DNA from 4 places in the Nocardia sp. IBHARD005 genome. Region 1 is predicted to be linked to each of the others. Evidence: riboswitches for the same ligand, from Rfam matches in the RefSeq annotation. Region 1 holds a riboswitch; each other region holds the start of a gene.
What was found. Region 1 has a riboswitch for cobalamin ahead of ACTWPB_RS14580 (ABC transporter substrate-binding protein). Riboswitches for the same ligand answer to the same signal wherever they lie in the genome.
Positions count from the first base shown of each region.

Region 1 (7,267 bases):
CATCGCCGGCGTGATGCACCAGCATCCCCGGGTCGAGACACACACCGAACGCGTGGTGCCCGACTCGTTCGACAGCGCGGACTGTGTCGGCGACAGTGCGCGTGAGCCCGCCGTGTGGCTTCACCGCGATGGTGACACCATGATCAGCCGCGTACCGGGCGCCAGCACCCATCAGGCGGAAATAGGCATCGAATTCGTCCGGATCGCCGCATCCGACGTCGACGAGCACCGCGACACCGAGGGCGGCGCAGTGCTCGATCTGGCGGCGCAGGACCGCCAGTGCGGCCGCCTCGCCTGCGCCGAAATCCGCTTCGTGGCTGAGGATCGACAAGGCGAGACCGTGATCGTCGATCATCTTGCCGATCTGCAAAACTTCCGACCGCGGTGTGTCGCCGGTGACCGGTTCGGCGACGCCGTGCACCGGAAGGGCTATAGCGTGAAAGCCGGCCCGGACGGCCCCGATCAGTGCCCGCTCGAGGGGCAGCGAACCCCACGGGCGGGTGGTCGTTGCGAAGGCGATCGTGTTCATGTGCCCTCCGAAGACGATTCATCCCGACGCCAGGTCGCGATGACGTGGCGAACATGACCATTGTCGGTAAAAGTGAAGGTTCTGGCGTTCACGCCATACAGTTCGCCGAGCGCGGTGTCGTCGAGTACCTGCGCGGTCGGCCCGCTCACCACACCCGCCCCGTTACCCATCAGCAGGGCATGGTCGGCGATCTCCCTGGCGTGGTCGGGATGGTGGGTGGTGATCAACACGCCCATGCCCTCGTCGGCGAGATCCCGCAGGAGGCCGAGCACTGTCGATTGATTGCGCAGGTCGAGGGCAGAACACGGCTCGTCGAGCACCAGCGTTCGGCTGTCCGAGGCGACAGCCCGCGCGATCAAGACGAGCTGACGCTCTCCCCCGCTGAGGGTGTCGAAAGCGTGCTCCGCGAGGTGCGCCGCGCCGACACGCTCGAGTGCCCGGTAGCTCGCCGCTTCATCTTCGCGTCCCGGCACCGAGAACATTGCGACGTGGCGGGCACGCCCCATCAACACCATGTCCAGTGCCCGGTACGCGAAGACGGTGTGCCCGATCTGCGGGACGTACCCGACCGCAGTCGCGGAGCGCACCTGCCCCTCCCTCGGCCGCAGCAGCCCGGCCGCGCAGCGCAGCAGCGTGCTCTTGCCGTTGCCGTTCGGGCCGAGTACCGCGGTGACCTGTCCTGCGCTGACGGTGTGCGACACGTGCCGGAACAGCCAGTCCCGCGACTCGTATCCGTGGCCGAGATCCATCAGCTCAAGCATCCGCCCACGCCCGAGTCTGGCTGCGCCGCAACAGGATCAAGAACAGTGGTGCGCCGATGATCGCGGTGAGCACCCCGATCGGGATCTCGCCGGGGACAACAGCCCTGGTCAGCGTGTCGATCGCGGTCAAATACACGGCGCCGAGGACTGCGCACACCGGAACGAGGATCCGATGGTCGGGACCGACCCATATCCTGGCCAGATGGGGGACGACCAACCCGACCCAGCCGATCACCCCGGCCACCGCGACCGCCGAGGCGACCATCGCACCGACGATCGTCAGCAGACCCCACCGCAACCGAACCGGATTCACCCCCAGTGTCTGCGCGTCGTCGTCGCCCAGGGACAGCACGTTGAGTCGCCATCGCAGCGCGACGAGCAGCGCGAGCCCGACGAGTACCGGCCCGGCAGCGAGCCCGACCTTTTGCGAGGTCGCAGTGGCCAGACTGCCGAGGAGCCAGAAGACGATCGACTGCAGTTCGCTGTAGGGGTCGGCGAGATAGATCACAAAGGAAACGAGCGCAGCGAAGAAGGCGCCGACGACGACACCGGACAGCACCAGCCCCAGGGTCGGGGTCGCGCCTCTGGTCCGGCTGACCGCGAATACCACGACAAGCGCCAGCATGCCGAAGACGAATGCCGAGCCGATCAGCAACACCGCACCGGCGCCGAGCACGATCGCCAGGACACCCCCGAACGACGCCCCGGACGACACCCCGATGATCTGCGGATTGACAATCGGGTTACGAAACACCGCTTGCAGCACCACACCGCCGACAGCGAGCGCGGCTCCGACGAGCAGGCCGAGGACCAACCGCGGCAGGCGTACGTCGAGGACCACCGTCGCGGCCGCGCCGGGCCACGTCTGGTCGATCGGCAGGAAGGTGCTACCGAGGATCTGCGCGACCTGAACGGGAGACACGGCGTAGGTGCCGAGGGAAAGCCCCAACACCACGACCGTGGCGATGGCGGCGGTCAACCAAACCCAGACCATGCCCTTCGATGTCGCGCGCACACAGGAACCCGGCGCCGAGGTGGCCTGCTTCGCGCTAGTTGCCATGGGCGAGTGCGGTGTAGGCACGCGAGTTCGCATTCGCTGTCGTCTGCAAGATCGAGCTGATCTGCGCATCATCGGGCTGGTTGCCGTACAGGAATCCGTAGTGCTCCCTGATGGTTGCCTGCAGCGTGGCAGGCACCGAGCCGGTGCGGATGATTCCGGCTGCCCACTGCCAGAACAGGGGCGACTCCTGGCTCGGCGGATCCCAGCGGTATCCACCCAGCGGCACCTTGTAGACCTGCTTCTCGCGGACCGCCGTCACCGACTGCCACTTCGGGTCGCTGTAGAGGTCCTCGGGAACGCTTGGATCGAAATTGCCGATGAAGATGATCTCCGGATTCCACGCCAGGATCTGCTCGAGGTCGACGGCTGCCTTGGTTTCCGGCATCCCCGACGCGGGATTGCGGCCACCCGCGAGATCGATGACGAAGTTGTTGTACGAGCTGGCGCCCGCCACGGTGAGCCCGTTGCGGATGCCGGACAGGTGCACTGTCGTCGGCCGATTTCCCGGCGCAGGTGTCTGCTGCAGTTCCGCCATCCGGGACTGCATCCGCGACACCAACTCCTGCGCACGATCTTCCTTCCCGAGCAAGCGACCGTAGAGCAGTGCGGCTTGCTCGAGATACTGCTGAGTTCCGTACTTGAGCTGGGCAACCGCCAAGCCGGAGTTCAACAGCGGATCGACCAGACCCGCGCCCTCGTCACCCCACTGAATGACAAGATCGGGATCGACGCTCAGCAGGTTCTCCATGATTGGAGCGAAGTCCTTGGTGGACACATTGCTCGGAACATCTTTCAGCTGAGGGAAGATCTGTCCCAGGTAACCCTGCTCGATCGCGAGCTTTGCCGACGGGTTCATTCCCGCGAGCACCTCAGGGCCACCGTTGACCGCCACCAGCATCGACGCCGCCGGGATCGGGATCGCGACCACCCGCTTCGCCGGCTCGGCCAGGCGAACTTCCCGCCCGACCAGATCCGTAGCGACGATCGTGGCGACCGGCTCGTTCGTGGAACCGCAGGATCCCACTCCGAATACCGTGACCACAGCCAACGCCGCAATACGCAGGCGGCGCCGGTGTCGCACCGAAAATGTAACCATGACCTGTGACTCCTCAGTCTGCCGATCGGGACGAGACCGCGGGCACAGGAAGCCGAAATGACATGGCGAGCACGCATTTCGCAGGCCATCCCTCGAAGCCCTCGAACTCGGTCGCGCGCGCCGCGCGCGACACTGCTGGCAGGTATTCGGACTCACGGGCATCAGCTCGAAATCTCGAGCTCGGCCTACTGGTCGCCGCTTCCCAGGTCTAAGACCCAGTGCCAATGACGACGGTCGTTCCCGTCCACCGCTGCGGGGCAGTTCCGGATTCACACCGGATTCCCTCTTACGTCACCTCACCATGCGGCTCGGCGAACCAGTAGCCCACTGATGTTAGTGGCTCGATCTCGACAGCAAAAGGCGTCATCACAGAGATCCACGTCACCCGCCAGTGGGTACTCAAAGCTGCCGGACCGTGTTCGACCTACCCAAGACAGCGAGCAGCGTCCGTCGAATCCCCGTCGGCGCCGAGGCCGATGCTGCGATCACCCGACACCTGGATGCCCACCCGATCGACCCCGATCTACCGGAGGGCGATGTCATATTCCGGGCCCGCTGACAAGGGCGCCTGGGCGGGCTCGATGTACACCTATCTCTGGGGCTGTATTCGCGTCGCCGCCGAACTCCTCGACATGATCTACTACCTGTTCCGGCACTACCACATCAGCGCTCATCAACGGCGGAGCATCACCGAAGCTCGTGATGGAACGCGCCGGGTACACCTCGGCGGAATAAACCCTCCGCAGGTACGCCACACTGTGGACATCGGATGATCTGTTGACCGCCAAACTGTCCGACTTCGCACTACAACGGGAGAAGGACGGGAGCAATGACGACAACAGGCACTGAGGGGACGAGGGTGATGACTAAGAAACCGCTGGTAGATACCAGTATTTGACCGTTGAATGACCGGTTGACCGGGAGGGTTGCACATCATGAAGGAAAAGGGGCGCAAGGTCATCGCGACCAACCGCCGGGCGCGGCACAACTACACGATCCTCGACATCTATGAGGCGGGGATCGCGCTGGTCGGTACCGAAGTGAAGAGCCTGCGCGAAGGCAAGGCCTCCCTGGTCGACGCCTTCGCGACCGTCGACCACGGTGAGGTCTGGTTGCGTGGCCTGCACATCCCGGAGTTCAGCCACGGCACCTGGACCAACCATTCGCCGCGCCGCACCCGCAAGCTGCTGCTGCACAAGCGTGAGATCGAGCACCTGGTCGGCAAGTCGCGCGAGGGCAACCAGACGCTGGTGCCGCTGTCGATGTACTTCTCCGACGGCAAGGTGAAGGTGGAGCTCGCGCTCGCCAAGGGCAAGCAGGACTACGACAAACGTCAGGATCTGGCTCGCAAGCAGGCCGAGCGCGAGGTCACCCGTGAGGTCGGCCGGCGGGTCAAGGGCATGCGTTAGTGCTGTCCGTAGCGCTCGCCCTCGTCGCGGCGGCGGGCTACGGAGTCAGCGATTTCTTCGGTGGGATCGCGGCACGCAGGGTCACCGCCTTGCGGGTGGTCGTGGTGTCGTACCCGTTCTCGGTGCTGTTGGTCGTGCTGATCGCGCCGCTGGTCGGTGGGCATGCCGATACCGCGTCGGTGCTGTGGGGTCTGGCCGCGGGGGTGGCCAGCGGCTTGGCGGTGTGGTGGTTCTATGCCGCGCTCGCCGACGGGCCCATGTCGGTGGTGTCGCCGCTGACCGCGGTGCTGGTCGCGGGGATCCCGGTCATCGCCGGATTCTTTCTCGGCGAGCGGCCCGGCGCGATCGCGATCGCGGGCATCGCCGTCGCTCTGGTCGCGGTGGTGCTCGTCAGCCGGGAGGCACCCGACGACACCACCGAGGAGATCACCGGCGGCAGGCAACTGCGCTTCACCCGCCGGGTCGCGCTGCTCACCATCGGGTCCGGTGCCGCCTTCGGTTTCGCCTTCTACTTCCTGCACGAAACCCACGCGAGCGCGGGCTTGTGGCCGCTGCTCGCCCAGCGCGTCGCGGCAACAGCGGTCGTGTGGACCTCGGCGCTGGCAGCGGGTGAATTCCGCGGCCTGCAGGGCGAACCGCTGCGCCTGGCGTTGGCGGTCGGCGTGCTCGACGTGATCGCCAATGCCGCGCTGCTCTACGCCTTCCACGGCGCGATGCTGTCGGTGGTGAGCGTGATCGGCTCGCTGTATCCGGCGGCGACCGTGCTGCTGGCGATGGTCCTGCTCGGCGAACGCATCAGCGCCACCCAGAAGATAGGCATGGTGCTCGCGATCATGGCGGTCGCCATGATCGCCGCGAGCTGATTCCCTACAGCCGGGTGCAGGGCTCGTGCAGGTTCAGCCGACCCAGCGTCTTGCCCTGATAGCCGACGCTCACCGCCCTTGCTCCCATCGGCGCTGCCTTGTCCGGTTCGAACACCGCCGACCATTCCGTTTCCAGATCAGGTCCCGCCGCACCGGCCGGATGGATCACGACCATGCCTTCACCGTCGGGTTTCATCGCCCCGATGCTGCGCCGCAGGCCGGTGCGGGTGAGCTCGCCGTTCGCCGCGGCCGTGGTGAGCAGGGCTTTGAGTGGATAGGTGATCGCCCAGCCCAGCGAATAACCGAAGTTGGCCGGTTCGCCGGTGATCGCGTCGCGGGCGTGCTTGGCGCCCACGCTGTCACCAGCCCAGCTGTCGACCGGGGTCGTGTAGTTGTAGAGCGCGGTCAGCGCGGGGGCTGCCGCCGATTGCAGCAGTGCCGCGTTCCAGGTGGGCAGCGAGCCGAGGAACCGGCCGGTGAAGCCCGACTTCACGAGCTTGCCTACGATCTCGGCGGTCTCGGAGGGACCGGTGGCCAGCATCACCAGATCAGGTGCCGCCGAAAGGATCTCCGCCACCGGCCCGTCCTGGTTGCCGACCTCGGCATTGGGCCCGGTGTCGATGCGATCGGCGATGGTCGCGTCGTTGGCCAGCGCCCACTTCAGCGCACCGCTGGCGTAGTCGCCACCGTAGTTGCCGCGATAGGCGACGACGGCGATATTGCGTGGCGTGTAATGGGTTTCGGCGAACCAGTCGAGGCCGGTTACCGCTTCGGTGCAGTAGGAGTAGCCGGCGCTGAGCACCAGATTGCGGTCGGCGCTGCGATAGTTCCAGCCCGACCACTGGGTAGCGGCCGTGCTCACCATGTCGTCGACGTCCATCTGATTCAGCATCGCGACCGTCTGCGCGGTCCCGAAACTCATCGACAACGCGAGCACGTGCGGCTCGATCTCCTGATACCTGCTGCGATGGGTACGCGGATCGTAGGAGGTGTTGCGGGTGTAGGTGCTGATGTCGATGTCGTAGCCGCCGATGCCGCCCGCCGCGTTCACCTGCTTCCAGAACGCCACCTGACCGTCGTTCATGGAGGCACCGAGCGCGGTGAACGGCCCGTTCTCCAGATCCGAGAGCACCCCGAGGTAGATGCAGCCGCGATCTTTGTTCGCCGAACCTGGACAGGGCGTGCTGGTGACGCCCGGCCCGGCGGTGGGCTCGCCCGACGAGCAGGCAGCAGCCAGTACGAGGCTCGCGACAGCCGGGATCGCCGCGAATCGGCGCAGTCCACGCTGACCGGTGAATGCCATGGGATAACTCCTCGCTCCAGTCGCCCAGGACATTTCACGGTTCCGGGGCGGCCGAACGAGAACAGTACCCGTCACCACCGGCAGTCCCACCCGGATTCGCCGAGGCCATCTGGCGGGGTTCGCTACAAGATCACTTCGGCGACACCGCGAGCTGGCAGAAATAATGGGAAGATCTGACCCCGCGCCGGTGTTAATATGACTAGCCCGCACGGTGCGGGCACGTACGGGGCTGAACGGTTTCGACTG
Region 1 covers NZ_CP199935.1:3,120,352-3,127,618, forward strand. The annotation lists gene ACTWPB_RS14565 (TIM barrel protein) at 1-529, opposite strand, end outside; gene ACTWPB_RS14570 (ABC transporter ATP-binding protein) at 526-1,290, opposite strand; gene ACTWPB_RS14575 (FecCD family ABC transporter permease) at 1,283-2,350, opposite strand; gene ACTWPB_RS14580 (ABC transporter substrate-binding protein) at 2,340-3,446, opposite strand; cobalamin riboswitch at 3,567-3,782, opposite strand; gene ACTWPB_RS14585 (hypothetical protein) at 3,983-4,219, shown strand; gene smpB (SsrA-binding protein SmpB) at 4,382-4,855, shown strand; gene ACTWPB_RS14595 (EamA family transporter) at 4,855-5,718, shown strand; gene ACTWPB_RS14600 (ABC transporter substrate-binding protein) at 5,723-7,021, opposite strand; RNA gene ssrA (transfer-messenger RNA) at 7,247-7,267, shown strand, end outside.

Region 2 (7,267 bases), 1.3 Mb from region 1:
GAGCGGGCCCAGATTGCACGGGTTGAGGCAACCGGTCGCGGTGATCAAGGCGCCGGGGTGGTCGCGGCGCAGCCTCCGGTGCAGCTCGCCCGCGCCGTACACGGTGCAGCGGGGGCCTCGGCACACCAGGATGTGCGAGGTGTGGTCCGGGATTTCGGACCAGGCCGGGCTGCGGAACGCTCGCGGGCTCGCGGTGACCGGTGCGCCGTCCTCGGACATCCTGGAACGCACCACATCGGCGAATCCATCGGCGGTGTCGATGCCGTCGGTGATGCGCACGTCGAGTTCGCACGCGCGGGTCTCCTTCCAGTTCGCTACCGCCCGCGCGATCCAGGTCTCGAGGTAGCGGTCGCGCGGCACGGCGAGCGGGATCAGGGTGACCGGCGATTCGTCGCGGGCGGCGGTATCCAGTGCGGTGTGGATGGTCGGCTCCTCCTGGTCGAGCAGCGCGTAGTCGACCCCGCAGGCCTGCGCCAGAGCTTCGACGGACGGCAGGTCGACGCCCGACGGAGTCGGCCGGGCGACGAGGACGTACCGGCGCGTCATGCGGTGCGCACCGTTCGCGGGGCCGGAATCACCAGCGGTGTGCCCGTCATCGGGTCCTCGATCACCGTGCAGTCGATGCCGAAGACTTCCGACACCAGCTCGGGGCGCACGATCTCGGCGGGTGAACCCTGAGCGACCACGCGGCCGTCCTGTACGGCGACGAGATGGTCGGCGTAGCGGGCAGCGAGGTTCAGGTCGTGCAGGACCACGATGATGGTGCGCGGCAACAGGTTTCGCAGGACGTCGAGAACGTCGAGTTGGTGCGCCAGGTCGAGAAAGGTCGTCGGTTCGTCGAGCAGCATCACCTCGGGGTCCTGCGCCAACGCGAGCGCGATCCACACCCGCTGTTTCTGGCCGCCGGAGAGCTGATCCACCGATCGGTCGATCAACTCGAGAGTGTCGGTGGCCGCCAGCGCTTTTCGCACGGCCTCGCCGTCGCGCGCCGACCATTGACGAAACCAGCGCTGGTGCGGATGGCGACCACGGCCGACGAGTTCACCCACGGTGATGCTGTCGGGGGCGACAGGTTGTTGCGGCAACATGCCGAGCCGGCGCGCGACCGTGCGCGCGGGCTGCGGGGCGATATCGGCGCCGTCGAGCAGGACCGCGCCCGCCGTGGGCGCGATCAGTCGGGCCAGGCCACGCAGCAGGGTCGATTTGCCGCAGCCGTTGCGGCCGACGATGACAGTGATCGCACCGGTCGGGAAGTCGACGGTGGCCTCGGTGACGATCGCGGTGTCGCCGTAGCCGAGCGTGAGTCCCTCAGTGGTCAGGTGTGCGGTCATCCAGCGTGTCCGATCCGGGTTGCACGGGCGAGAAGGTAGACGAGAACGGGAGCGCCGAGGATGGCGGTCACCACCCCGACAGGCAGTTCTGCCGGGAACAGCCGCCGGGCGGCCAGGTCGGCGGCGACCACCAGCAATGCCCCGGTGGCGGCCGCGGGCGCGAGCCCGGCACCGCGTTCGGCAAGTAGCCGTCGCGCGATCTGCGGCGCCACCAAGGCGACGAAACTGATCGGTCCGGCCGCGGCCGTCGCCAGGGTCGCGGCGGCGGCCGCGACGACGATGAGCGTGATGCGGTGCGGGCCGCGCCGCCCGGCCAGCGAATTCGCCAGTTCGTCGCCCATTTCCAGCAGCGGCAACGAGCGAGCGAGAACGATCAGCGGCGCCGCGACCACCACCAGCGCCACCGCGGCGAACCCGACGTGGCTCCCATCGCGGTTGGCCAAGCTGCCGGTGAGCCACATGGCGGCCGTATGCGCCTGGTAGTTGTCGGCAATGGTCAGGATGAACGCGATGGCCGAGGACAGCATCGCCGTGACACCGATACCGACGAGCACCAGTCGATAGCCGTCGAGTCCGTCCTTGGTGGCCACGGCCACGATCAGCGCCATGGCCACCCCGGCGCCGAGCACCGCGCCGCCGACCAGCCCCAGCCCGGCGCCGCCGAGCAACACGCTCACCACCAACGCACCCAGCGAAGCGCCCGCGTTGATCCCGATGATCTCGGGACTCACCAATGGATTGGTCGCGATCCGTTGCAGGATCGCCCCCGACATCGCGAAGGCCGCGCCGACACACAGCCCGGTGAGCACGCGCGGCAACCGATCGCCCACCACCACGTCGTACTCGATGAGCGTGCCACCGCCACCGAGAACCCGGATCACGTCAGCGACCGTGAGCGGGTAGTAGCCGATCGTGAGTGACCACGTCGCCACCGCCACCGCGGCCGCCGTGATCAGCACGGTCAGGACCGCGGATCGTTTCCCGACGCGAAAGACGATGCGCCGGTCGGGTGTTCGCAGCAACACCGTGCCGCTGGGCAGCACGCCGCACTCGGTGCGCGTCACAGGGTGGCCACCTTTCGATTGCGCACGAGATAGAGAAAGAACGGCGAGCCCGCGAAGGCGGTGATGATGCCGACCTGGATTTCCTGTGGCCGCGCCAGCATCCGTCCGAGAATGTCGGCCACCAACAGCAGCGTCGGACCCAGCAGCGCACACCAGAGCAGAATCCACCGGTAGTCGTGTCCGGCGAAGAATCGGGCGATGTGCGGGATCACCAAGCCGATGAAGGCGATCGGCCCGGCGATGGCCACCGCCGAGCCTGCGAGCAGCACCACGCTCAACGCACCGGTCGCGCGCGTCGCGGCCAGTCGGGTGCCGAGTGTGCGCGCCATGTCGTCACCGATGGCGACGGCGTTCAACGGCCGTGCCACCACTACCGCCAGCAACAACCCGACAGCGATGAACGGTGCTGTCTCCCACACGGATTCGATGTTCGCGCGAGCCAACGAGCCGACCACCCAGAACCGGAAGTTGTCGAACAGGGCCCGGTCGAGCAGGGTGATCGCCGTGGTGATCGATCCACACAGTGCGGTGCAGGCAGCGCCCGCGAGCGCCAGTTTCACCGGGGTCGTGCCACCGAACCCCAACGATCCCAGCGTGTAGACGAACGCGGCGGCGACCGCGGCACCGAGGAAGCCGAACCAGATGAATCCGCCCGTCGCCGTGAGGCCGAACGCACCCATCGCGATCACGATCGACAGCGACGCACCCGCGTTGATGCCGAGCAGGCCAGGTCCGGCCAGCGGATTGCGGGTGAGCCCCTGCATCACCGCGCCCGCCAGCGCCAACGCGACGCCCGCGAGGAGTCCCGCGACAGTTCTCGGCAGCCTGATGTAGCGCACGACCCGGTCGGTGTCGGTCCCCTGGAAATCGGTGAACGCGACCACGGCCTGGTCGAGGGTGAGCGGGTGGGAACCGATCAGGATGGACGCGACGCAGGCAGCCACCAGCGCGGCGCCGGCCAGGATCAGACCGGTGCCGCGTGCGGTGCGCGTCACCGCCGGAACAGCTCGGGATGGATCAATTCGGCGACCAGCTCGGTCGCGTGCGCGATCCGCACCCCTGCCGCCCGGTCGGCGAACAGGAACGGGTGCACGGTCGCGTTCCGCACGGCCGCCAGATTCGCGAACGCGGGGTTTGCGACGATCTTGTCGACCTGGGGCTGAGCGTCGGCGCGCGTGTAGGTCGCCTTGCAGCACAGGCTGGTCAGGATGATGTCGGGGTCGCGGGCGATGAGCTCTTCCGCGCCGACAGGCACGTTGCGCTTGGAGGTGAGATCGGCGAAGACATTCACTCCACCGGCGGCCTCGATGATCTGGGTGACGAAGTCGATGCCGCTTGCCACGGTATAGGAGCCGTCGTCTTTGGGGGTGACGACCGCGACCCGCGGCTTCCCAGCGTTACCGACCTTCGCGCGGACCGCGTCGATGCGCGAACTCAGCTGCGTGACAACCTCTTCGGCGCGCTCGGCGGTGCCCCACAGCGCACCGAGGTCGCGCAGGTCGGCGTACACGTTGTCGAAGCGCACGGTATCGGGGTCGATCGCTTCGTCGGCGAGCCCGTCGGCACTCGGGCACAGCGGACTCAGCACCCAGGTGCGCACGCCCAACTCGTGCAGGCTTGCCCGGTTACCGACGCTCTTCTGCGCCGAGGACGCGAACATGCCGTTGAAACCCGACATGACGAAGTCGGGTCGCTGGGCGAGCAGTTCGTCGCGACTCGGCAGCTTCTCGACGTACGGTGCGCGCGCCTGCGCGCCGACATATTCGTCGAGCACGGCGGAGTCCAGGAATGCCGTCCCCACCAGCCGATCGGTGACACCGAGCGCGTGCGCGATCTCGATGGACGGCTGATACGCGGCGTAGATCCGCTGCGGTGGGCCATCGACGGCGACGTCGATCCCACAGTTCACGCGGGTGACAACAGCTGCGCCCCCCGCGTCGGAGAGGGGTTGCACACCACAACCGGTGACAACAATCGTGCAGGCGAGCAACGCGCCGGAACGTAAGCGCGCGAAAACAGAGCGGGTCAAGAGACGGCCTTCCAGGTCCTCGTGGAATGGGGTACTGCGTAGCCGTGGCCGGTCTCCTGGCTGACGGGATAGTGCGCGGTGAATCCACCTTCCCAGGGCAGGTGCCCCAGTGGCTCCGGACGACATACGTCGTCCGGATCGATTCACAACTCCCGATCACAGTGGCGAGGGCCGCACCGGTTCTACACCGGTTTCCCGAACACCACGGCTGGTGCACTGTAGCAACGTCGCCTCCATCGAGGGTCGGCGCCGGGGCCTGTGCTCGAGCGCGGACTCCGGATTCGATACACAGCCGACTCCCAGCCGGGTCCCACCAGGCTCGACGGTTGGGCCGCGAAGATTCAGCTATCGGCCGAGCACTTCGGCCGGCCGACGATCTCGGCAGTGAGATCGAAGATCAGGAGGAACGCGCATGAGGATGAAATCGACACTGGCCAAGACCGCGGTGGCGGGCACTCTGGCACTCGGGGTGCTCGGCGCGACGGCGAGCGTGGCGAGCGCGGATCCGGGTAGGCACGACCAGCAGGGGCCCGGGCAGAGCCAGGAGCACCGGCCGCAGCAACAGCCGCAGCAGCACCGGAACGACGCGCCGCAGCACGGCTTCTGGTTCTTCGGCACCTGGGTCCCGTTCCGCTGACCCCCACCGCAGACCCGGCGCTTACCGGGTCTGCGGTGCCTGAACTGCGAGTTGCGGTGCGGGACTTCGCCATCCAGTTCGCGAACTCCCATCCATGCCGACGCCCGCGACGAATGGAAGGCAGGCGGGTCGGCACCGTATCACCGGTACCATTCACTCCCCTGAAGCCGACCCGCCTGCTTTTCACCTGCGATCCCGCTCACCGCGTGACCAGCCTCAGGACCGGTCGGACACGGCGGTCGCCGCCGGGTTGGTGGCATCACGGATCACCCGCAGGCCGGTGATCAAGCCGTCGAGTTGGGTGGGCGTCAGCTGACCGGTGAGCCACTGTTCGAGGCCGGCGAGGTAGTCGGGAAGAACCTGTTCGAGGCGGCGGATGCCCGCATCGGTCAAGGCCGCGTAGGCGCTGCGGCGGTCGGTCGGGTCGAGTTGACGTTCGACCAGTCCCGCGGTGGCCAATCGGTCGACCAGCCGGGTGACGCCGCTGGTCGAGAGCTCGGTTTGGGTGGCGAGATCAGACATCCGTAGGCGGCAACTCGGGGAGCGACTCAGTCTCAGCAGGGCATTGAGGTCGAGGCCGGAGAGACCGTGCGCTTTCCAGGTCGGCTCGAGCTTGGCGATCAGGCCGTTGTGTGCCTCGAAGAGCAGGCCGGAGATGGTGAAGCGGGGGTCGTCGAATAGCTCGTGCACGGACATGAGGCCAGCTTAGCCGATATTTGTCATGCGGATAGTTGACATGAGGAATACCTACGGGTAAACCTATGCGTAGGCATTATTCCGCACAGCAATTATTGGAGAGATCATGCAGCGCAACAGGTGGATCGCGGGCTTCCGGACCGGCGTCATCGACCCGAACGAGCAGATCAAGCTCGCCGAGTCACGGGAGTTCGGTGACGAAACCGTGCGCCACGTCGTGCACATGACAGGGGGCGGCGACGCGGTACGCGTGCGGTTGACCAACCGATACGGTCTCGCACCACTGCGGATCGGGGCCGCACGCATCGCACAACGCAAGACCGGATCGGCGATCATCGCGGATCGAGAGATCACGTTCGGCGGCGCGGCGGAGGTCACCATCGACGCGGGGGCCGAACTCGTGAGCGATCCGATCGACCTGCCGGTCGCCGCGGGCGAAGACCTGCTGCTCAGCCTGAACGTCGCGACTTCGACCGGCCTGGCTACCTACTCCCACCAACCTGGCGAGATCGCCTACATCGTCTCCGGTGACCACACCTCCGACGTGGAACTCAGTGGTGCGCAAGAGGTTCCGTTCCGATTCTTCGTCACCGGAATCGACGTGCTGGTCACCGATCAGACGCCGGTCGCCGTCGCGTTCGGCGACTCCTGGTTCGAGGGCGTCGGTACCACACTGAGCGCCAATCGCCGCTCGGTCGACGTGCTCAACGCCCGCCTCACCCATGGTTGGGTGGTGAACAACGGCATCGCAGGCAATCGCCTCACCGCAGAGGAAATCGGCGAATCCGGTCTGCGCCGTTTCGATTCCGACGCATTGCAGGTCCCCGGTGTCACCGACATCCTGATCAATTTCGGCATCAACGACCTCATCCTCGGGGCGATGGGCGGACAGCCCTCCGCGACCACCGAAGAATTGATCGCCGGTTTCATCGACCTGGCCGACCGCGCCCACGCCGCCGGGCTGCGCATCCACGCGGCCACCATCGGCCCTTATGCCGGGTGCGTCTACCCGGGCATGCCGCTACTGGAAACCCAGCCGACCCGCCGCGCCGTCAACGAATGGCTGCGCACCACTGATGTTTTCGACTCGATCTTCGACGTCGATCGGGCCGTAGCCGACCCCCAGCGCCCCGACTACATCAGGCCCGAGTTCGACAGCGGCGACGGCATGCACCTCAACGACGCCGGCGCCGCCGCCATGGCAGCCACCGTCGACCTCACCGCCCTCTTCCACTGAGACATCGATCGAGATCGCCACGCTCCCACCGTGTCTCCTTCGGTGGGAGCGTGCTACTCGGCCGGGGGTAGTACGCACCCGCCGTCGAGGATGCCGAGGTCGTAGAACACTCGGTAGCACGCGGGGTCATCGGGCAGTTTCCAATGCACACCCTCGAGACCGAAGACGACCACCAGGTTCGCCGCGATCACCAGACCGCACAACCACAGCGCCAGCTTGCCGATCAGGGCGAGTGACGGCGGGATGATCGTGGCCGCGGTCGGGTACGAGAAG
Region 2 covers NZ_CP199935.1:4,462,436-4,469,702, reverse strand. The annotation lists gene ACTWPB_RS21105 ((2Fe-2S) ferredoxin domain-containing protein) at 1-546, opposite strand, end outside; gene ACTWPB_RS21100 (ABC transporter ATP-binding protein) at 543-1,331, opposite strand; gene ACTWPB_RS21095 (FecCD family ABC transporter permease) at 1,328-2,395, opposite strand; gene ACTWPB_RS21090 (FecCD family ABC transporter permease) at 2,392-3,390, opposite strand; gene ACTWPB_RS21085 (ABC transporter substrate-binding protein) at 3,387-4,304, opposite strand; cobalamin riboswitch at 4,454-4,646, opposite strand; gene ACTWPB_RS21080 (hypothetical protein) at 4,837-5,061, shown strand; gene ACTWPB_RS21075 (MarR family winged helix-turn-helix transcriptional regulator) at 5,278-5,757, opposite strand; gene ACTWPB_RS21070 (GDSL-type esterase/lipase family protein) at 5,864-6,994, shown strand; gene ACTWPB_RS21065 (disulfide bond formation protein B) at 7,048-7,267, opposite strand, start outside.
Region 2: linked by a shared signal. The riboswitch ahead of ACTWPB_RS21085 (ABC transporter substrate-binding protein) and the one ahead of ACTWPB_RS14580 (ABC transporter substrate-binding protein) in region 1 are both predicted to bind cobalamin.

Region 3 (7,267 bases), 630 kb from region 1:
GCGACGGTCTACCGGCAGCGCGAGTCAGCCACAGCCTGGACCGGCGCCTGGCCGGGGTCAACGTACGGCGTCGTCTGCGCGGGGTGTGATACCAGAGGCGGGGACGAGGTTCCACGTTTCGAGCTGCTTGCGGATCTGTTCGGCCGCATCGATATTGAGTGGCCCGCTCGTCCACAGCGCGTACGGCAAGTTGAAGAACCGGCTGTCGCGGACCGCGCGCAGACCGTTGATACCGGGCTTGGAACGCAGCAGTTCGACCTTCTGCTCGTAGCTCTGGCCGGGATAGTCGACGAACATGATCGCGTCCGGGTCGGCGGCAGCGAGCCGCTCCCAGGAGACCTTGGTCCAAGTGTCGTCGACATCGTCGAGGATGTTGCGGGCGCCCGCGGCTTCGAGGATCGCTTGTGGCGCACCGTATTTGCCGCTGGAGTAGATGGTGTCGGTGCCGCTGTCGAACAGGAACACCGTTGGGGTTCGCGCCGGTTTCGGGGCGGCGGTCAGGGCGGCGAGCCGGTGGTCGAGGTCGGCGGTGACCTCCCGCGCGCGGTCGGGATGGCCCGTGATCGTGCCGAGGTCGGTCAGGTCGGTGCGCAACGCGGTCCATGGTTCGACGGTGCCGCGTGCGGCGGCGCCGTCGAGTTGGCGACAGCTCTCGGTGAGGACGTAGGCGGCGATACCGTCCTTGCGCAGTGACGCGGGGGTGAGGTTGCTGGCCTCGTCGTAGCCGTAGCTCCAGCCGGCGACCATGACGTCCGGGCGTTGGGCGAGCACCGTCTCACGCGAGGGGTACTCGGGGGCAACGGATTTCAGGCCGTCGACGATGTCGGCGCCGTAGTGCGCACGCAGGGTGTCAACGTCGCGCTGGATGCTCGAGACCGCGACGACCTGGTCCTGCGCACCGAGCGCGAGCACCATCGAGATGAGATTTCCGTCGTTGACGAACAGGCGCTGTGCCGGGGCGGGGAACTGGGATTCCTTGCCGCAGTTGAGGATCGGGACCGTCGTCGCGGACTCTGTGGTGGCGCCGGTGCAGGCCGTCAGAACGGCGGCAAGGGCAGTGGTGGCCAGGATCCGGCCGTGGTTCTTCATCATCGCGCCTCTCGCGGGGTGATCAACAGGTGGTCTTCGCCGGTCAGCGGGTGCTGGACGCGCGTGGCGTCGACACCGAATACCTCGGCGACGACATCGGGTGTCAGCGCCTGGGCCGGTGGTGCCGGTGCTCGGGCGGAACCGTTGTGCAGCACAATGATTCGATCGCAGTAGCGATCGGCCAGGGACAGATCGTGCAGGGCGGCGACGACGGTCCGGTTCAGTTTCCGCATCAGGGTGAGCAGTTCGAGTTGATGGGTGACATCGAGATGGTTGGTCGGTTCGTCGAGCAGCAGGACCGGGGTGTCCTGCAACAGCGCCCGTGCCAACAGAACCCGTTGCCGTTCGCCGCCGGAGAGCTGCTGCACCTGCCTGCCGGCGAAGCCGTCGAGGTCGACTGCCGCCAAGGCCTGTGCCACACGGTGCTGTTCGCGCGGACCACCGAGGCCCCATGGCGGCAGATAAGGGGTCAAGCCCAAGGCCACTACCTCGCCGACCAGCATGTCGGCGGGCGGGGCCTCGTCCTGCGCCACCAATGCCACGGTCGCGGCGCGCTGTCGAGGTCGGAGAGAATGCAGCACGTGCCCGTCGACGAGCACCTTGCCTTGCCTTGGCTTTCGCACCCCCGCCAGTACGCGCAGCAATGTCGACTTGCCGCTGCCATTGGGCCCGACAATTCCGACGGTCTCCCCGGCCCCGATCGAAAATTCCGCGCCGACCACGATGTTGCGTCGGCCGACCGTACAGGTGAGCCCGACTGCTCGCAATCGGCCTGGATCGGCCCGAGCAAGCGAATCGGGCTCCGTCGCAGGAAGTCCGAGGCTCTCTGGTCGGTGGGCGGTGCGGTTCGGCTCCCGATTGTCCGGGGCGCAGGTGTCTGCGGTCGGCGTCGGTCGCCGTTGTGCCCGTCGGCCGAACGTGGGTAGGCGGCCGCTCATGATGCACCGAACTGGTAGCGGCGTCTGCCCATCAGCAGCAGGAAGGTCGGAGCGCCGATGAGGCCGGTGAGTACGCCGACCGGGATCTCGGTGGGGCGCACCAGTATTCGGGTGGCGGCGTCGGCGACCACCAGGAACAGCGCACCGCCGAGCGCGCAGGTGGGGAGCAGGTTGCGGTGGCGGGGGCCGACGATCATCCGGGCGGCGTGCGGGACGACCAGGCCGACGAAGCCGATGCCGCCCGACACCGCGACCAGGACCCCGACGAGCACCGCGAGCAGCACGAACAGGCCGATGCGCAGCTGTCGCACCGGGACGCCGACCGACGACGCGGTGTCCGCGCCGAGCGTGAGTGCGTCCAGCCAGCCCGCGCTCGCCATGAGGATCGCGCCGCAGGCCAGCACCACGGTCAATGGCAGGGCGATGGTCGTCCAATCGGCACCGGCGAGGCTGCCGAGCAGCCAGAACAGCACCGACTCCGCCGCCGCGGGATCGGTGCTGCGAAAAACGAGGAAACTGCTGAACCCGGCGAACGCCGAACCGAGCACGGTGCCGGTGAGCACCAGCCGCAGCGGGGTGAGACCGCCCTGGGCGAACGCGATCAGGAAGACCAGGGTCGCGGCGCCGAATGCACCGAGCAGCGCACCGCCCGACAGCGCCCAGATGCCCGCACCGGCGAACAATCCGGAGGTGATGACCGCGGCCGCGCCGACACCGGCGCCGGAGGAGACGCCGAGCAGGAAGGGGTCGGCCAGTGGGTTGCGCACCAGCGTCTGCATCGCCGCACCGGCCAGTGCCAATCCGGCGCCGACCACCGCTGCCAGCAGCGTGCGTGGCACCCGGAGTTGCCAGACGATGGTGTCGATGCCGAGATCGGTGGGTGTCGCGCCGGTGAGCCGGGCGATGAGGGTGTCGAGCACCGCGGACACGGGCACGATCTCCGCACCGAATCCGGTGGCACCGATCATGGCCGCCAGCAACAACGCCCCGATCAGGGGCAGTGCGAGCGAGATCCGGGCACGGATCATCGGGAATTCTCCACAGGCAAGGCGCGGCCCTTTCAGAGGGTGTCCCGGCGAGGGAGGTCTGACTTTCGCCGCGAGGCGATCACAGTGGCGCGACCGTTCCGGAGTGACACCGGATTCCCGCACCCGCCGGGGATGACGCCCGAACTCTAACGCGGCACTCAGTGCCAACGAGGAGCCGGGCCCTTCGAATCATGGAAACGCTAAGGGTGTTTGCGGGTGATCGCGGTTGCTTGAATTCCGCTATGTACCGACCGAACACCTTTCGACCCGGCCTGCGTGGCCGCGCCACCGCCGCACTGCTCGCGATGGCAACCGTTGCGACGCTCGGCCTGACCGGCTGCGCACAGGGCAACGACGCACCGGTCGGCACCCCCGACGCGCCGCTGCCGACCGAGGTTCCGCCCGGGACCACACTCGTCGTCGCCGATCAGCAGGAACGTCTGCAATCGGCGCTGCGGCTGTCCGGCGAGCTGGACAAGCTGCCGTTCAAGATCGAGTTCGCGAACTTCGTCGGTGGTCCGGCCATTCTCGAGGCCTTCCGGGCGGGCGCGGCCGATGTCGGTCAGGTCGGTGATGTGCCGCCGATCCACGCGCTGGCCGCGGGGCAGGACGTGCCGATCATCGGCGCCTATCAGACCAACCCGAAGGCGATGAAACTCGCTGTCGCACCGGGCCGTTCGATCTCGAAGCTCACAGATCTGAAGGGTAAGAAGATCGCCTACGCCGAGGGCACCGCCCAGCAGGCGTCGGTGCTGAAGGCGCTCACCAAGGCGGGCCTGAAGCCCACCGATGTGGAGCTGGTCCGGCTGCAGCTGGCCGAATTCCCGGACGCGGTGCGCACCGGTCAGGTCGATGTCGCGCCGCTGATCGAGCCCAATGTGACCAGGTTCCTCCGCACCCAGGGCGCCTCGCTGGTCCCGGATTCGGAGACCACGGGCATCTACAGCGGCCTGGCCTATGTGTACGCGCGTCGGGCGGTGGTCCAGGATCCGGCGAAGGCCGCCGCGACCCGCGCCCTGGTCGGCGCGTTCGTGCGGGCCTGGCAGTGGACCAACACCCATCGCGAGGAATGGGCGACCCGCTACTACGTCGACAGCCAGAAGGTCAGCGCCGACGATGCCAAGCGGATCGTCGAATCGCTGGGCACCTTCACGTTCCCGCACCTGGACCAGCAGCTGATCGCCCGGCAGCAGAGCACCATCGACGCGATCGACGCCGTGGGTGAACTGCCCAAGAAGATCAAGGCCGTCGACGGTTTCGACCTGCGCTTCGATGCCGCGGTCACCGAGGCCGTCACCGCCAGTGGGGCGGCGTTCGCGCCGGCGGCGGGCTGATGGCCACCCTCGACGCCGGCGTGCTGCGCCGGATCAGGGCGAGCAAGGCCCCGGCCGAGGCGCTCGCGCCGCGCGGGCGGGGCAGGCGCAGACTGGGACCCGGCAAGCCCATCTGGTTCGGCTTCGCCCTCGGACCGGCCCTGCTGATCGGCACCTGGGTGGTCGGCTCCGCGATCGGCGCCATCGACCCGGAGACACTGCCCGCACCGTGGACGGTCGCCCAGACCGCTGGCGAGCTGATCGCCGACGGCCGGTTGCAGTCCAACCTGCTGACCTCGTTGCAGCGTGCCGTGATCGGCCTCGTCCTCGGTGTGGCGATCGGTGTGGTGCTCGCGCTGGTCTCGGGCCTGAGCCAGCTCGGTGAGGCGGTGGTCGACGGTCCCGTGCAGATCAAGCGGGCGATCCCGACGCTGGCTCTGATCCCGTTGTTCATCGTCTGGTTCGGGATCGGCGAGCAGATGAAGCTGATCGTGATCACCACCAGTGTGCTCATCCCGATCTATATCAACACCCATGCCTACCTGCGCAGCGTCGACGCGCGCTATGTGGAACTGGCCGAGACGGTCGGGCTGTCGCGGTGGGGCTTCCTGCGGCGGATCGCGCTGCCGGGTTCGCTACCGGGGTTCTTCCTCGGGTTGCGGCTGGCGGTGACGATTTCCTGGCTGGCGCTGGTGGTGGTCGAACAGGTCAACGCGACCAGCGGCATCGGCTACCTGATGACGCAGGCGCGCACCTACGGCCAGATCGACGTGATCGTCGTGGGTCTGGTGATCTACGGACTGCTCGGACTGTTCGGCGACCTCGCCGTGCGGGCAACGGAACGAAAGGTGCTGGCATGGCGACAGACACTGGGCGACTGAGCTCCGACGAGCGGGTCGTCGTCCGCACCCGCGCTCTCACCCGCGGCTTCGGCACGCGAATCGTGTTGAACGGCATCGATATCGAGATCCGGCGCGGTGAGTTCGTCGCGCTGCTCGGGCGCAGTGGTTCGGGCAAGAGCACGCTGTTGCGGGCGCTGGCCGAACTCGATTCCGAGGTACCGGGTTCCGGCGAGCTCACGGTGCCGACGCAACGCGCGGTGGTGTTCCAGGATTCGCGGCTGCTGCCGTGGGCGCGGGTGCTCGACAATGTGGTGCTCGGGTTGACCGGGCGCGACGCGGACCAGCGGGGACGATCGGCATTGGCCGAGGTCGGGCTGGCCGGGCGCGAGAAGGCCTGGCCACGTGAGCTTTCCGGCGGTGAGCAACAGCGGGTGGCGTTGGCCAGATCGTTGGTGCGTGAGCCGGAACTGCTCCTGGCCGACGAACCGTTCGGCGCGCTCGACGCGCTGACCAGGATTCGGATGCACGCCCTGCTGCAGGCGCTGTGCGAGCGGCACCGGCCCGCCGTGCTGCTGGTGACCCACGATGTGGACGAGGCCGTGCTGCTCGCCGATCGGGTGCTGGTTCTCGACGAAGGCCGGATCACGATCGATCAGCGCATCGAGACCCCGCGCCCGCGCAGGCACGCGCACCCGGAGTTCGTCCGGCTGCGCGAAGCGCTGCTGACCGGGCTCGGTGTCGACACAACAGAATTCGAGAAAGTGATACAGGCGTCATGAGTGCACCGCGTCAACTGAGTCTCAACGCGTTCATCTACCCGTCCGGGCACCACGAGGCCGCCTGGCGCCATCCCGGCAGCAGGCCCGACCGCATCTACGACGTCTCCTACTACCAGGAGATCGGGCGCACCGCGGAGGCGGCGAAGCTCGACGCGGTGTTCTTCGCCGACGGTCCCGCCCTGCGCACCGACGTGCGTCACAATGCCGCGCCCGGCCTCGAGCCGATCACCTTGCTCACCGCGATCGCCGCGGCGACAACACATCTGGGCCTGATCGCGACCGCGTCGACCACCTATTACGAGCCCTACAATCTGGCGCGGCTGTTCTCCTCGCTCGACCACATCTCCGGCGGACGCGCGGGCTGGAACATCGTCACCACCGGAACCGACCTGGCCGCGGCCAACTTCGGGCTCGAACGGCACCCGGATCACGCCGAACGCTACGCCCGCGCAAGGGAATTCGTCGACGCGGTGGTCGGGCTGTGGGACAGCTGGGAAGACGATGCGATCGTGCTCGACCGGGCCGCCGGTGTGTATGCCGATCCGGACAAGATCCATCCGATCGACTTCGTCGGTGAACACCTCAGCGTGCGTGGGCCTTTCAATGCGGCGCGGACGCCGCAGGGACGACCGGTGCTGGTGCAGGCCGGGGCCTCGAACGAGGGGCGCGCCTTCGCCGGGAAGTACGCGGAGGCCATATTCACCGCGCATCAACGGCTTTCGGACGCGCAATCCTTCTACGCCGACATCAAGTCCAAGGCCGCCGAGTTCGGGCGCACCGCCGACGAGGTGAAGATCCTGCCGGGAATCAGCCCGTTCATCGCCGGCACCGAGGCCGCCGCGTTGCGCCTGGAACGCGAGTTCAACGAGCTCACGGTGCCCGAATACGGGATCAAGCAGCTCGAATCGATCACCGGCACCTCGCTGCGCACCCTCGCGCTCGACGAGCCGGTGCCGGTGGAAGTGTTCGCGGGGGCGGGGGATGTCACCGACAACGCGCGCAGCAGATTGCAGGTGGTGGCCGGGATCGTCGAGCGGGAACGGCCGACCCTGCGTGGGCTGCTGCACCGGCTGGCGGGTGCGCGCGGACACCGGGTGTTCGCGGGGACGCCCGAGCAAGTGGCCGACACCATCGAGGAGTGGTTCACCCAGGGTGCGGCAGACGGCTTCAATGTGATGCCGCCGTACTACCCCGGTGGGCTCGAGGTGTTCGCCGAAACGGTGGTGCCGATCCTGCAGGAGCGCGGGCTGTTCCGCACCGAATACACCGGGACCACGT
Region 3 covers NZ_CP199935.1:3,752,739-3,760,005, forward strand. The annotation lists gene ACTWPB_RS17450 (ABC transporter substrate-binding protein) at 58-1,089, opposite strand; gene ACTWPB_RS17455 (ABC transporter ATP-binding protein) at 1,089-1,856, opposite strand; gene ACTWPB_RS17460 (FecCD family ABC transporter permease) at 2,024-3,055, opposite strand; cobalamin riboswitch at 3,074-3,220, opposite strand; gene ACTWPB_RS17465 (ABC transporter substrate-binding protein) at 3,298-4,389, shown strand; gene ACTWPB_RS17470 (ABC transporter permease) at 4,389-5,249, shown strand; gene ACTWPB_RS17475 (ABC transporter ATP-binding protein) at 5,225-5,989, shown strand; gene ACTWPB_RS17480 (LLM class flavin-dependent oxidoreductase) at 5,986-7,267, shown strand, end outside.
Region 3: linked by a shared signal. The riboswitch ahead of ACTWPB_RS17460 (FecCD family ABC transporter permease) and the one ahead of ACTWPB_RS14580 (ABC transporter substrate-binding protein) in region 1 are both predicted to bind cobalamin.

Region 4 (7,267 bases), 340 kb from region 1:
CGAGCAGTACCTCGAGAAGTTCCGCGCCCTCGCCGACGGTGTCGTCACACCCGCCGAACAGGACCGCTTCCTCGATGCCGCCCAGCGCACACCGGAACTCGGCGAGGGAGAACTCGATCAGCTCACCTTCGCGGTCGACCCGGCGCTGTTCGACCGGCTGCCCGCCGCACGGGAAGGGCTGTTCTGATGACTGTTTCGGGACTGCTCGCCGCGCACACCACCGCCGCGCAGAAACGCGCGATATTCCGCGCCGGGCTGGCCTCCGGTCGCCTGCAACGATGGCCCGGAGCGGTGAACCCGCTGGTGGCCAAGCTGATCCAGGAGATCGGATTCGATGGCGTCTACGTGTCGGGCGCGGTGATCTCGGCCGAGCTGGCGCTGCCCGATATCGGCCTGACCACCCTCACCGAGGTCGTCGAACGTGGCCGCCAGATCGCGCGCGCCACCGATCTGCCCGTTCTCATCGACGCCGACACCGGCTTCGGTGAGCCGATGAACGCGGCCCGCACGGTGACCCTGCTGGAAGACGCGGGCCTGGCCGGCTGTCATCTCGAGGATCAGGTCAACCCGAAACGGTGTGGGCACCTCGACGGTAAGGCGGTCGTCGATACCGCCGAGATGGTGCGCCGCATCCGGGCCGCCGTGGCAGTACGCCGCGATCCGGACTTCGTGATCTGCGCCCGCACCGACGCGCGCGCGATCGAGGGTCTCGACGCGGCGATCGAGCGGGCCAAGGCCTATGCCGACGCAGGCGCGGATCTGATCTTCACCGAAGCACTGGCCGAGGAGGCCGAGTTCGCGAAGTTCCGTGCGGCCGTGGATATCCCGCTGCTCGCGAATATGACCGAGTTCGGCAAGACCCCGCTGCTGAGCACGCGGACGCTGACCGATCTGGGCTACAACGCGGTGATCTACCCGGTCACCACACTGCGACTGGCGATGGGCGCGATCGAAGACGGCCTGCGCGAGATAGCCACGGCCGGAACGCAATCGGCACTCCTGGACCGCATGCAGCACCGGTCGCGGCTCTATGAGCTGCTCGGCTACCGGCACTACAACGAATTCGACTCCGGCATCTTCGATTTCACGGTGAGTGAGTGACCATGACCAGTGGACAGCCGACACAATCCGTCATCGCCAAGGGGCTGGCCGGGGTGGTGGTCGACACGACCAGCATCTCCAAGGTGGTCGCCGAGACCAACTCGCTGACCTACCGCGGCTACCCGGTGCAAGACCTCGCCGCACGCTGCGGTTTCGAGGAGGTCGCCTACCTGCTGTGGTACGGCGAACTCCCCGACGAGGGCCAGCTGCAACTGCTCTGCCAGCGAGAACGCGCCCAGCGCCGGATCGACCGGTCAGTGCTCGCGCTGCTGGAGAAAATGCCCGACACCTGCCACCCGATGGACGCGGTCCGCACGGTCGTCAGCTACCTCGGCACCGAGGACGCCGCCTCCGAGAGCGAGAGCGAGCGCGAAAGACTCGACGCCGCACTGCGACTGACCGCCCTGCTGCCGACGGTGATCGCCACGGCGATGCGCAGGCGGCGCGGCCTCGACCCGATCGCACCGCATTCCCAGCTCGGCTTCGCCGAGAACTTCCTGTACATGTGCTTCGGCGCGGTACCGGAACCGCGGATCGTGCGCGCGTTCGAGATCTCGCTGATCCTCTACGCCGAGCACGGTTTCAACGCCTCGACCTTCGCCGCGCGCGTGGTGACCTCCACCGGCTCGGACTCTTACAGCGCGCTCACCGCGGCGATCGGCGCCTTGAAGGGTCGCCTGCACGGCGGCGCCAACGAGGCGGTGATGCACACGATGCTGGAGATCGCCGATCCCGCACGCGCGAAGGTATGGGTCGCCGAAACCCTCACCGCCAAGCGCAAGGTGATGGGCTTCGGGCATCGCGTGTACCGCAATGGCGACTCCCGGGTGCCGACCATGAAGGCCGCCCTCGACGAGGTCGCGGCGGTAACCGGTGGACAGCAGTGGGTTCGGATGTACGACGAGCTCGCCGCCGCGATGGCTGAGAAGACCGGCATCGCACCGAATCTCGACTTCCCCGCGGGTCCGGCCTATTACCTGATGGGCTTCGATATCGAGATGTTCACGCCCATCTTCGTGATGAGCCGGATCACCGGCTGGACCGCGCACATCGCCGAGCAGTCGGCCGCCAACGCGCTGATCCGGCCACTGTCGGAGTACCGCGGCGTGGCGCAGCGCCTGGTTCCGGTCGCTCGGGCGAGCTGAGCCGGGCGACCACACTGCCCCGGGCGGAATCTCCGTCCGGGGCAGTGGTCGTTGTGCTCGGATCCGCTACATCAGCGCAGTGCCGCGGCGGCCGTCACCAGATTCCGCAGTGATGCCTCGACCTCCACCGGTCCGCGAGTCTTCAGACCGCAGTCCGGGTTCACCCAGAGGCGCTCGGCAGGCACCGCTTTCAGCGCGGCGGACAGGGAGACGGTGATCTCCTCGACCGACGGCACCCGCGGCGAGTGGATGTCGTAGACGCCCGGCCCGACGCCGAGCGCGAAACCGGCCGCGTTCAGATCGTCGAGAACCTCCATGTGTGAGCGCGCCGCCTCGATCGAGGTGACATCGGCGTCCAGGCCCGCGATCGCCGAGATGACCTCGCCGAACTCCGAGTAGCACAGGTGGGTGTGCACCTGGGTGGTGTCGGCGACGCCCGCGGTGGCGAGGCGGAACGAATCCACCGACCACCGCAGGTACGCGGGCTGTTCGGCGGCACGCAGCGGCAGCAGCTCGCGCAGGGCGGGCTCGTCGACCTGGATTATCCGCGCGCCCTGGGCTTCCAGGTCGACGGTCTCGTCGCGGATGGCGAGCGCGACCTGGCGGGCCGAGTCACCCAGCGGCTGGTCGTCGCGGACGAACGACCACGCCAGGATGGTCACCGGGCCGGTGAGCATGCCCTTGACCGGCTTGGTGGTCAGCGACTGGGCGTACCCGATCCAGGACAGCGTCATAGCCTCGGGCCGGGTGACATCGCCGAACAGGATCGGCGGGCGCACGCAGCGAGTGCCATAGGACTGCACCCAGCCCGCCTCGGTGACGGCGAAACCGTCGAGCAGTTCGGCGAAGTACTGCACCATGTCGTTGCGTTCGGGTTCGCCGTGCACCAGCACGTCGAGGCCGAGCTTTTCCTGCAGGGTGATCACGTCGGCGATCTCGGCCCGCATCCGCCGCACGTACTCGGCCTGGTCGATCTCGCCCTTGCGCAGCGCGGCGCGGGCCAGCCGGATGGTCGAGGTCTGCGGGTAGGAGCCGATGGTGGTGGTCGGCAGCACCGGCAGGTCGAGGTGATCGCGTTGCAGGGCGCGACGCTCGTCGGCGGGGGCGCGGGTCAGGTCGTTGTCGTCGAGCGCGGCCAATCGGGCCCGGACCTGGTCGTTGTGCAGACGCGGGTCGGTTCGGCGTGAGTCGGCGGCGGCGCGGGCCGCGGCCAGTTCGCCGGCGACGGTGTCGACACCCGCGGTGAGCGCGGTGGCAAGGACCCGCACCTCGCCGACCTTCTCGGTGCCGAAGGCCAGCCACGAACGCAGCCGCTCATCGAGTCCGGTCTCGGGGGTCAGCGAATACGGCACGTGCAGCAGCGAGCACGAACTCGACACCGCTACCGCCTCGGCGCTGCCGAGCAAGGTGCCCAGGGTGCCGAGGGCGGCGTCGAGGTCGGCACGCCAGATATTGCGGCCGTCGACCACGCCCGCCACCAGCAGTTTGCGAGCCAGGGCGGGCAGCGCCGCGACTGCCGGGATATCGGAGCCCGCCGTGAAATCGAGCGCGACACCCTCGATCTCGGTCTCGGCCAGCGCCGCCAGTGCGGCATCGGGGTGCCCGAAGTAGGTGGCGACCAGGATCGCGGGCCGGTTCTGCGCGGCCGACAGCGCGCGGTAGGTCTGGCCGACCAGGGCGATCTCCGCCTCGGTCAGGTCGGTGACCAGCACCGGTTCATCGATCTGCACCCACTGCGCGCCCGCATCCGCCAGCTGGGCCAGCAGATCGAGGTACAGCGGCAGCAGCTCGGGCAGCCGCTCCAGCGCGGCGCCGCCGGCGGCCTTGGCCAGCTTCAGGAAGGTGATCGGACCGATCACCACCGGACGTGCGGGGACACCGAGCTCGATCGCCTCGTCGAGTTCGGTCAGCAGCTTGCCGGGATGCAGCGAAAAGGTGGTGGCCGCGTCGATTTCGGGCACCAGGTAGTGGTAGTTGGTGTCGAACCACTTGGTCATCTCCAGCGGAGCGACCGTGTCGGTGCCGCGCGCGGCCGCGAAATAGCGGTCGAGCGGATCGGCGATCCCGGCCACGCGCGGCGGTAGTGCGCCGAGCAGTTCAGCGGTGTCGAGCATCTGGTCGTAGTAGGAGAAGGTGCCCACCGGCACCGAATCCAGTCCCGCCGCGGCCAGTTCGGTGAGCTGGGCGCGACGGAGCTGACGGCCGACCGCGTGCAGGTGCGCGGCATCGGCACGGCCCGCCCAGTAGGACTCGGTGGCGCGCTTGAGTTCCCGGTTCGGGCCCACTCTCGGTAGGCCGAGAACCGTTGCGGTGAACGGGGTGTGTGAAACAGTCACGGAGATTCTCCAGTGTCGTGCAGGGAGAGCCGTCGCCTTTTCGCGGGCACACGCCACCAGGTGCGGACCATGTCGCGAAAACTACGACGGGTCGGCATCGGTGGTCCGCGCGCCCGATCCACGAGGCGGTGGCCGCCGGATACGGCGTATCCGGCACAGTCGGCAGGTCTTCGGACTCGCGGGCACCGGTCGTGTGATCGACCGACCTACTGGCCGTCGCTTCCCAGGCATGCTGCCCAGTGCTGATGACGGCGGTCGTTCCTGCTCACCGCTGCGGGACAGTCCCGGATTCTCACCGGGTTCCCTCTCACCCGGTGCGGAACATGATCCGCACCCGGGTTTCGACGCCTACGCGGGAGGTCGGGGCTCCGACTCTTCCACCGCGCAGGCGAACCAGCTGCGCCCCCAGCATAGGCCCTCGATGGGGGCGCGGGTCACCGCCCCGTGGCGAACAGTGCCGTGACCTGCGGTTGCGCCACATTGTCCACGCGCACCGCAGGCCGCTCCCCGCGGTGAAATGTGACGGCCTGATGAACGCAACTTCGCAGGTAGGCGGGTGTGCGGTGTGAAGATTGCTGCGAAGCCACCTTGCGTGTCCGGCACCGGCTCGTGGCCGGGTACCGTAGGCCAATGTTCTCGAAAGTCTTGGTCGCAAATCGTGGTGAGATCGCTATCCGTGCCTTCCGCGCGGCCTACGAACTCGGCATCGGAACCGTCGCGGTGTTCCCGTACGAGGATCGCAATTCCGTGCATCGCCTCAAGGCGGCCGAGTCCTATCAGATCGGTGAACAGGGTCACCCGGTTCGCGCGTATCTGTCGATCGAGGCGATCATCGACGCAGCGGTGGCCGCCGGTGCCGACGCGATCTATCCCGGCTACGGATTCCTGTCGGAGAACCCCGACCTCGCCGCGGCCTGTGCCGCCGCGGGAATCACGTTCATCGGCCCCACCGCCGAGATCCTCGAGATGGCGGGCAACAAGGCCACGGCCATCGCCGCGGCCAAGGCGGCCGGGCTGCCGACGCTGAAGTCCAGTGAGCCCTCGGCCGATATCGACGAATTGCTCACTGCCTCAGCCGAACTCGAGTATCCGATCTTCGTCAAGGCCGTCGCCGGTGGTGGTGGTCGTGGCATGCGCCGGGTCGCCGCGCCCGAGCAGTTGCGTGAGTCGATCGAAGCGGCCTCGCGCGAAGCGGAGTCGGCGTTCGGTGATCCGACGGTGTTCCTCGAGCAGGCGGTGGTGAACCCGCGCCACATCGAGGTGCAGATCCTGGCCGACCAGCACGGCAATGTGATGCACCTGTTCGAGCGGGACTGTTCGCTGCAGCGCCGCCACCAGAAGGTGATCGAGCTCGCGCCCGCCCCGAACCTGTCTGCTGAACTGCGCGAGCGGATCTGCGCCGACGCGGTGGCGTTCGCCCGTCAGATCGGCTACATCAACGCGGGCACCGTGGAGTTCCTGCTCGACGAGCGCGGCAACCACGTGTTCATCGAGATGAACCCGCGCATCCAGGTGGAGCACACGGTCACCGAGGAGATCACCGACGTCGACCTGGTGCAGTCGCAGCTGCGGATCGCCGCCGGTGAGACCCTCGCGGACCTGGGCCTGAGTCAGGAGACGGTGCAGATCCGCGGCGCCGCGCTGCAGTGCCGCATCACCACCGAGGACCCGGCCAACGGGTTCCGTCCCGACACCGGCCGCATCACCGCCTACCGCACGCCGGGCGGCGCCGGCATCCGTCTCGACGGCGGCGCGAACCTGGGCGCCGAGATCGGCGCCTACTTCGACTCGATGCTGGTCAAGCTCACCTGCCGTGGTCGCGACCTGCCCGCCGCCGCCGCGCGCGCCCAGCGCGCGCTGGCCGAATTCCGTATTCGTGGCGTGACGACCAACATCCCGTTCCTGCTCTCGGTGCTCGACGATCCCGATTTCCAGGCGGGCCGGGTGACCACCTCGTTCATCGACGAGCGTCCCGAGCTGCTCACCTCGCGCGGATCGGCCGACCGTGGCACCAAGATCCTGACCTACCTGGCCGACGTCACCGTCAACAAGCCCAACGGCGACCGCCCGACCACGGTGTACCCCTACGACAAGCTGCCCGCCGTGGACCTGACGCTGCCGCCGCCGGACGGTTCGCGCCAGCGCCTGCTCACCCTCGGGCCGGAGGGTTTCGCGCGTGCCCTGCGCGAACAGAAGGCGCTCGGCGTCACCGACACGACTTTCCGTGACGCACACCAGTCGCTGCTGGCTACTCGCGTGCGCACCAACGGTCTGCTCGGTGTGGCGGGACACGTCGCGCGGCTGACCCCGGAGCTGCTCTCGATCGAGGCGTGGGGCGGCGCGACTTACGATGTGGCACTGCGGTTCCTGCACGAGGACCCGTGGGAACGCCTGGCGGCCTTGCGCGAAGCCGTGCCGAACATCTGCCTGCAGATGCTGCTGCGCGGTCGCAACACCGTCGGCTACACGCCCTACCCCGAACAGGTCACGCGCGCTTTCGTTTCCGAGGCCGCCACGACCGGTATCGACATCTTCCGCATCTTCGACGCGCTCAACAATGTCGACCAGATGCGTCCGGCGATCGACGCGGTCCGCGAAACCGGTACTGCCGTAGCCGAAGTCGCGCTGAGCTACACCGGCGACCTGCTCGACCCGCACGAGTCGCTCTACACCCTCGACTACTAC
Region 4 covers NZ_CP199935.1:3,460,531-3,467,797, forward strand. The annotation lists gene ACTWPB_RS16115 (MmgE/PrpD family protein) at 1-187, shown strand, start outside; gene prpB (methylisocitrate lyase) at 187-1,101, shown strand; gene ACTWPB_RS16125 (bifunctional 2-methylcitrate synthase/citrate synthase) at 1,104-2,246, shown strand; gene metE (5-methyltetrahydropteroyltriglutamate--homocysteine S-methyltransferase) at 2,318-4,582, opposite strand; cobalamin riboswitch at 4,727-4,912, opposite strand; gene ACTWPB_RS16135 (pyruvate carboxylase) at 5,213-7,267, shown strand, end outside.
Region 4: linked by a shared signal. The riboswitch ahead of metE (5-methyltetrahydropteroyltriglutamate--homocysteine S-methyltransferase) and the one ahead of ACTWPB_RS14580 (ABC transporter substrate-binding protein) in region 1 are both predicted to bind cobalamin.